Regions from separate parts of the Pseudomonas sp. Eth.TT006 genome, predicted to be linked through region 2. Evidence: predicted binding sites of a transcription regulator. Region 2 holds the regulator's gene; the other holds the start of a gene.
The links. The regulator FliA, encoded in region 2, starts transcription of late flagellar genes. The targets are predictions, from matches to a motif close to CTAAAGTTTNNNNNNNNNNNGCCGNTAA.
Positions count from the first base shown of each region.

Region 1: the regulator FliA is predicted to act here: its motif matches at 1,498-1,525, upstream of ACXR0M_RS11900 (chemotaxis protein CheW).

Region 1 is NZ_JBTJEN010000006.1:133,245-137,305, forward strand. Features, by position in the region: gene ACXR0M_RS11895 (GNAT family N-acetyltransferase) at 44-502, opposite strand; gene ACXR0M_RS11900 (chemotaxis protein CheW) at 530-1,432, opposite strand; gene norR (nitric oxide reductase transcriptional regulator NorR) at 1,752-3,308, opposite strand; gene hmpA (NO-inducible flavohemoprotein) at 3,471-4,061, shown strand, end outside.
Region 2 is NZ_JBTJEN010000015.1:101,418-105,478, reverse strand. Features, by position in the region: gene flhF (flagellar biosynthesis protein FlhF) at 1-312, shown strand, start outside; gene fleN (flagellar synthesis regulator FleN) at 426-1,256, shown strand; gene fliA (RNA polymerase sigma factor FliA) at 1,253-1,993, shown strand; gene ACXR0M_RS22015 (chemotaxis response regulator CheY) at 2,161-2,532, shown strand; gene ACXR0M_RS22010 (protein phosphatase CheZ) at 2,551-3,339, shown strand; gene ACXR0M_RS22005 (chemotaxis protein CheA) at 3,394-4,061, shown strand, end outside.

The DNA.
Region 1 (4,061 bases), on a different contig from region 2:
CATTCCAAAATGTGGGAGCGGGCTTGCTCGCGAAAGCGGTAGTTCAGTCCGGCACCAATTCCCGGCGGACTACATACATCCCGGCACTTTCATACAGACGCTGCGCCCGCAGGTTGTCTTCCAGCACCTTCAGATCAATAAAGCCTTCGCGCCGTTGCTGAAACACCTTGAACGCATTCAACAGCAACGCCCGGCCCAGGCCACGGCCCTGCATGCGCGGATGCACCACCAGATTCTTGATATACGCACTGGTCCAGCACTGCGCCACGCCAACCACGCCTTCGGCATCGCAGGCGATAAAGCACAATTCGGGATTGTATTCGGGGTCGCTCTCAAAGCGTCGTTGCCACTCATCAAGCGCGGGCACCCGACCGCCACCTTCGCGGTAGCCGAGTTGCATCAACTGATGCACGGCCAACGCCAGTTCCGGTCGGTAGGTGCTCAGCTCGACACCTTCCGGCCAGCGGATCGGCGGCACGTCCTGGCGCAGGTCGCGGCGCATCAGCCAGCAATAGGTCTCGGCCAAGACTCAGTGACCGTTGGCCGCGACGTGTTTGGCCGCTTCGATCAGGCGCTGGGTCAACTCCGGCGAGGAGAATTTGGTCAGCACGCCGTTCGCGCCGGCCAGTCGGGCTTTTTCGGCGTTCATCGCGCTGTCGAGCGAGGTGTGCAGCAGCACGTAGAGGTGGGCGAAGTCCGGGGTTTCGCGCAGGGTGCGGGTGAGCGCGTAGCCATCCATCTCGGACATTTCGATGTCGGAGACGATCAAGTTGATCTGCTGCGCGGTGCCTTGCAGGTCGAGCAGGCAGTCGATGGCTTCCTTGGCGCTGCGGGCGGTATGGCACTGCAGACCGAGATTGCGCAGGGTGTGCACCGATTGCTGCAGAGCCACCTGACTGTCATCGACCACCAGAATCCGCGCATTGCCGAGGACTTCGGCGTCCTCCATGGTCAGGTCGGTCGGGGCCATTTCGATCTGCGCCGGGGCGATGCTGTGGATGACTTTTTCGATGTCCAGCACCTGCACCAGCGTGCCATCGACCGAGGTCACGCCAGTGATGTAGGCGCGCGAGCCGCCGGAACCAAACGGCGGCGGCTTGATGTCGGTGGTCAGGCAATGGACGATCTTGCTCACGGCCTGCACGTGCAGACCCTGTTTCGAACGGCTGACATCGGTGACGATCAGGCAGCCGCCGTTCGGGTCTTCCAGCGGGCGTTCGCCGATGGCGCGGCTGAGGTCGATGACCGATAGCGAGGCGCCGCGCAGAGTGGCGATGCCTTTGACGTGCGGGTGCGACTCCGGCAGTTTGGTCAGCGGCGGGCAGGGGATGATTTCACTGACTTTCAGCAGGTTGATCGCCATCAGCTTGCCGCTGCGCAAGGTAAACAGCAGAAGCGAAAGTGAGTCTGCGCGGGCTTTGGTGGAAGACATATAAACCTTCTGTGGAAAAAGGTGATGGGCGAGGGTGGATATCGCCAGAAACCATTGATGCCGGGTTATCGGCGTTAAAGGGGTGGGCTTTAGGTCAGTTGTCGGGCTAGGTACAGATCAAAAGCCAAAGCCAAAGCCCCTCACCCCAGCCCTCTCCCGGAGGGAGAGGGGGCCGACCGAGCTGTCTGGTGTGCTACATCGACCTGAATGACCGAGTCGATTATGGATTCAGTAAGATCTTTCAGGTCGGCGTATTTCCGAAGCATCCCCGGATCGGTCCCCTCTCCCTCTGGGAGAGGGCTAGGGTGAGGGTGCGCTTTTAGCTCTTCATGCCCAAACGCTTGGCCATCCGCCCCAGATTCGCCCGATCCAGCCCCAGCTCCCGCGCCGCGCTCGCCCAGTTATCCTGATTCCGCTCCAGCGCCGCGCTGATCAACTGTCGCTGATAGGCCTCGGTGGCGCTGCGCAGATCGCCGGTCGGTAACGGCGCGGCATTCACCTGCGCAACCGCCTCAACCGAGTTATCCACAACCTCACGCGGCAAATCCAGATCCGCCGCGCTCAAGCTGAGAATCTTCGGCCGCACCTTGCAGTTGCCCAGCGCCTTCAAGGCACTGCGCCCGATCAAGTGTTCCAGCTCGCGCACGTTGCCCGGCCAAGTGTAGGCGAGCAACGCCTCCTGGGCGTCGCTGCTCAGGCGCAGGCTGTTGAGGCCCATGCGCGAGCGGTTCTGTTCGAGAAAGAAGCCGCTGAGCAGCAACACATCGCGGCCGCGATCGCGCAGCGCCGGGACGCGCAACGGGTACACGCTCAAGCGGTGATAGAAGTCGGCGCGGTAGCGGCCGCTGCGCACTTCTTCGGCCAGATCGCGGTTGGTGGCGGCGATCAGGCGCACATCGACCTGATGCTCCTTGTCCGAACCGAGCCGCTGCAACTGGCCGCTCTGCAGCACGCGCAGCAACTTGGCCTGCACGGTCAGCGACAGTTCGCCGACTTCATCGAGAAACAGCGTGCCGCCATTGGCCAGTTCGAACTTGCCGCGACGGTCGCTGGTGGCACCGGTAAAGGCGCCGCGTACGTGGCCGAACAGTTCACTCTCGACCAGGGTGTCGGGCAGCGCGGCGCAGTTGAGGCTGATGATCGGTTTGCCGGCGCGCGGGGAGGCGGCGTGGATCGCCTGCGCCACCAGCTCCTTGCCGACCCCGGTTTCACCGGTGATCAGCACGGTCAGGTCGCTGCCGCCGACCAGATTGATTTCTTCCACCAGGCGTTTGTGCGCCTTGCTCTGGCCGATCATCTCGCGCTGCTGCTGACCACTGGCCTGGCGGTAGACCTCGGCGCGCTGGTGCTCGTCCTCGGCGCGCAGCGCCAGGCGTTCGATGCGTTCGGCAGCGTTGACCGTGGCCGATGCGAGGCTGGCGAAGGCTTGCAGGGCATCGAGTTCGATCGGTTCGAAACGCTGCGGGTCGAGGGCGTCGAGGGTGATCAGGCCCCAGAGTTGTTCATCGACAAACAGCGGGCAGCCGAGACAGTCGTGCACTTCGAGATGATCGTCAAGGCCGTCGACCAGACCGTCGTAGGGGTCAGGCAAGTCGCTGTCGGCGGCGAACCGTGTCGGCCCGGCGCCCGCCAGCAGGATCTCGAAACGTGGATGTTCGTTGACCTTGAAGCGCCGGCCGAGGGTGTCGGTGCTCAGGCCGTCCACCGCCAGCGGCACCAGCCATTCGCCGTCAAGGCGCAGCAACGCGGCAGCGTCGCACGGCAGCAGGGCGCGCATGGCTTCAAGCAGGCGCCGGTAGCGCTCGCCTTCTGGCAGTTCGCGGGACAGGTCGGAAACCAGTGGCAGTAATGTGGTGAGCAGGGATTTGGCGATCATGGGCGTGTAGTCAAACAGACTCGATGTGGTCAATACGACTATAAAGCGATGCGTGTCGAAATGACCATTAAAAATATAAGCTATTGATTTATATGAATAATAAACTTGGCACAAAAACTGATAAGCCTAAGGTAATTCTCAAAAAGCTCAGGAGTCACTCTTATGCTTAGCGTTCAGGATCGTGCCATCGTCAAATCCACCGTACCGCTGCTGGAAAGCGGCGGTGAAGCGCTGATCACGCATTTCTACCGCATGATGCTCTCTGAATACCCTGAGGTCCGCCCGCTGTTCAATCAGGCGCACCAGGCAAGCGGCGACCAGCCACGTGCCTTGGCCAACGGTGTGTTGATGTACGCCCGGCACATCGAACAACTGGATCAGTTGGGCGATCTGGTGGCGAAAATCATCAACAAGCATGTGGCCCTGCAGATCTTGCCGGAGCATTACCCGATTGTCGGCACCTGCCTGCTGCGCGCCATCTCCGAAGTGCTCGGCGAGGAAATCGCCACGCCTGAAGTGATGAGCGCGTGGGGCGCCGCTTACGGGCAACTGGCGGAAATCCTGATCGGCGCCGAAACCGCGATCTACGACCAGAAGGAGCAAGCGCCCGGCGGCTGGCGCGGGGCGCGGACGTTCATCGTGGCGGCCAAGGTCGAGGAGAGTGCGGAGATCACCTCGTTCTACTTCGAACCGGCGGACAAGGGACCGATTCTCGCCGCCGAGCCGGGCCAGTACATCGGCATGAGGCTGATC
Region 2 (4,061 bases):
ACCACCAGCCAGAAACAGGTTCTAACCGCCGCTTATCACAGTTACAAGCGTTGCGGGCTCGCCGGGTGCATCCTGACTAAACTGGATGAAACGGCCAGTCTCGGCGAAGTGTTGAGCCTGGCAATCAGTCATGAATTGCCGGTCGCGTACCTGACCGATGGCCCACGGATTCCGGATGATCTGCATCTGCCGCGCCGTCATCAACTGGTCAGCCGCGCCGTCAGCGTGCAAATGCAGGAAGAACCCAGCGAAGAAGCCATGGCTGACATGTTCGCTGATATCTACCACAGCCCGACCAAGCAGGTTGGCTGAGGTAATGAACAGTTTTTGTACCTACATCGATGGCCTGCCACGCATTGTTCCGGTTGTGAACGCGCAGCCAGTAATGTGGCCTCCGTCTATGCAAGACAAGGTAAAGAAATAACATGGGCAGCATGCATCCCGTACAGGTGATCGCGGTGACCGGCGGCAAAGGTGGCGTCGGCAAGACTAACGTGTCAGTGAACTTGTCTCTGGCGCTGGCAGAGCTTGGCCGTCGGGTCATGCTGCTGGACGCCGACCTGGGACTGGCGAACGTTGACGTTCTGCTGGGGCTCACGCCAAAACGCACGCTGGCTGACGTGATCGAAGGTCGCTGCGAGCTGCGCGACGTGCTGTTGCAGGGGCCCGGCGGGATCCGCATCGTACCGGCCGCTTCCGGCACCCAGAGCATGGTTCACCTGAGCCCGGCACAACATGCCGGTCTGATTCAGGCCTTCAGCGACATCGGCGACAACCTCGACGTGCTGGTGATCGACACCGCTGCGGGCATTGGTGACTCGGTCGTCAGTTTCGTCCGTGCCGCGCAGGAAGTGTTGCTGGTGGTCTGCGACGAGCCGACGTCGATCACCGACGCCTACGCGCTGATCAAACTGCTTAACCGCGATTACGGCATGAACCGCTTCCGCGTCCTCGCCAACATGGCGCAGAGTCCGCAGGAAGGGCGCAACCTGTTCGCCAAGTTGACCAAGGTCACGGATCGCTTCCTCGACGTCGCCTTACAATATGTGGGTGCCGTGCCGTACGACGAAAGCGTGCGCAAGGCCGTGCAGAAGCAGCGCGCCGTCTACGAAGCCTTTCCGCGTTCCAAGTGCGCGCTGGCGTTCAAGGCGATCGCGCAGAAGGTCGATACCTGGCCGCTGCCTGCCAACCCGCGCGGTCACCTCGAGTTTTTCGTCGAACGCCTCGTGCAGCAAACGGCAGGGCCAGTGTTATGACTGCGAGCGGTATGAACTACTACAAGAAATCGGCACGTGACGCGCAGTACGAGTTGATCGAGCGTTACGCGCCACTGGTCAAACGCATTGCCTATCACTTGCTGGCGCGCTTGCCGGCGAGTGTGCAGGTCGAAGATCTGATTCAGGCGGGGATGATCGGCCTGCTCGAAGTCTCGACCAAATACGACGCCAGCAAAGGCGCCAGTTTCGAAACGTACGCGGGCATTCGCATCCGCGGCGCGATGCTCGACGAAGTACGCAAAGGCGACTGGGCACCACGCTCGGTTCACCGCAACACCCGGATGGTCAGCGATGCAATTCGCTCAATTGAAGCGAAAACCGGCCGTGACGCTAAAGATCACGAGGTTGCGGCCGAACTCCAATTGAGTCTCGACGATTACTACGGGATTTTGAATGACACCTTGGGCAGTCGCCTGTTCAGTTTCGACGACCTGTTGCAGGACGGCGAACATGAAGGGCTGCACGAGGATGGCGCCAGTGCTCATATGGAGCCGTCGCGCGATCTGGAAGATGAACGCTTCCAGGCGGCGCTGGCGGACGCGATTGCCAATTTGCCGGAGCGTGAGCGACTGGTGTTGGCGCTGTACTACGACGAAGAGCTGAACCTCAAGGAAATCGGTGAAGTCCTTGGCGTCAGTGAATCGCGGGTCAGCCAGTTACACAGCCAGTGCGCGGCCCGTTTGCGGGGGCGTTTGGGGGAGTGGCGAGCGCGCTGAAGGCAGTGTGGGGACACTGCGAACGAGGCTGGTGCGGTGGTGAACGGCACCGGTCTTGCTCTGTTGTGCTCCAGACAGTCTTTGAGTGTTACGCCGGATTGATTGAAATGGCGCGTCCAGGTGCTGGGCGCGTTTAAGACTGCTTGGAGGTCGAATTGAACAAAGACATGAAAATCCTCATCGTTGATGACTTCTCAACGATGCGGCGGATCATCAAGAACCTGTTGCGTGATCTCGGGTTCACCAACACTGTCGAGGCTGACGATGGCATCACTGCCATTCCGGTGCTCAACAGCGGCAGCATCGACTTTCTGGTAACGGACTGGAACATGCCCGGCATGACCGGTATCGACCTGCTGCGCCACGTGCGTGCCGATGAAAAGCTCAAGCACCTGCCGGTGCTGATGGTGACCGCTGAAGCCAAGCGCGAGCAGATCATCGAAGCGGCCCAGGCCGGTGTAAACGGCTATGTGGTCAAACCTTTCACGGCTCAGGCGTTGAAAGAAAAAATCGAGAAGATTTTCGAACGCATCGGCTGATGAACGCGCGGGGGAGCTATGGAGCATAACGAATCTTCACTGGGCGATTTCGAATCGACCCTGAAAAAACACGCGGTCGAACTGGTCGAGAGCCTTGAAAAAGGCAGGTTCGGCGACGCGGTGCAATTGATCCATGAGCTCAACCAGACCCGTGACCGCGGCCTGTACCAGGAAGTGGGCAAGCTCACACGTGAACTGCACAGTGCGATCGTCAACTTCCAGATCGACCCGCACATGCCGCAGGCCGAGGAAGTGTCGCAAATCACCGACGCCACCGAGCGCCTGGGCTACGTGGTCAAACTGACCGAAGCCGCGGCCAACCGCACCATGGATCTGGTGGAAAGCGCGACCCCTGTGGTCAATGGCCTGGCTGACGAAGCCCAGACCTTGAGCGCCGATTGGGGCCGCTTCATGCGCCGTGAGGTCGGGGCGGAAGAGTTCCGTGAACTGGCGCGCCGGGTCGACGGTTTTCTGACACGCAGCAGCACGGACAACCGTGCGGTGTCGAGCAATCTCAATGACATCCTGCTGGCCCAGGATTACCAGGACCTCACCGGTCAGGTGATCAAGCGCGTGACCCAACTGGTCACCGAAGTCGAAAGCAATTTGCTCAAACTCGTGCTCATGGCCAGTCAGGTCGACCGCTTTGCCGGCATCGAACATGACCGCGAAGCGATGCTTGCAGAAAAAGATCCACAAAAACATCTCTCGCAGGGTGAAGGTCCGCAGATTCATGCCGATAAACGAGAAGACGTTGTGTCCGGTCAGGACGATGTGGACGATTTGTTATCCAGCCTCGGGTTCTAGTGTTTTGGAATTTTAGGTTTTTTGGGTTTTTAGACCTGTAGGAGCACCCCATTAATGAGCTTCGGCGCCGATGAAGAGATCCTTCAGGATTTCCTGGTTGAGGCCGGCGAGATTCTTGAGCAACTGTCCGAACAACTGGTCGAGCTGGAAAGCCGCCCGGATGACGCAGATCTGCTCAACGCAATTTTTCGCGGTTTCCACACTGTAAAAGGGGGCGCCGGCTTCCTTCAGCTCAATGAGCTGGTGGAGTGCTGTCACATCGCCGAAAACGTGTTCGACATCCTGCGCAAGGGTGAGCGTCGCGTAGATGCAGAACTGATGGACGTGGTGCTTGAAGCACTGGACGCGGTGAACAGCATGTTCAGCGAAGTCCGTGAACGTGCACCGATCACCGCCGCGACCCCGGAACTGCTGGCCGCCCTGGCGCGTCTGGCCGAGCCGCAATCGGCCGACGAAGCTCCGGCATCGCCGGTGGCCGAGATGATCGAAGAGCTGGTCGTCGAGAGCGAGCCTGCCGATTCGGGCGACATCACCGATAACGAATTTGAACAGCTGCTGGATTCGCTGAGCGCCGCCAAGGCCGAAGCTGAAGCCCCGGCCGCTGCTGCCCCTGCGCCAGCTGCCGATGCGGCGGCCAGTGATGAAATCACCGACGCCGAATTCGAGTCGTTGCTCGATCAGTTGCACGGCAAAGGCCAGTTCGCGGCTGACGCGGTTGTACC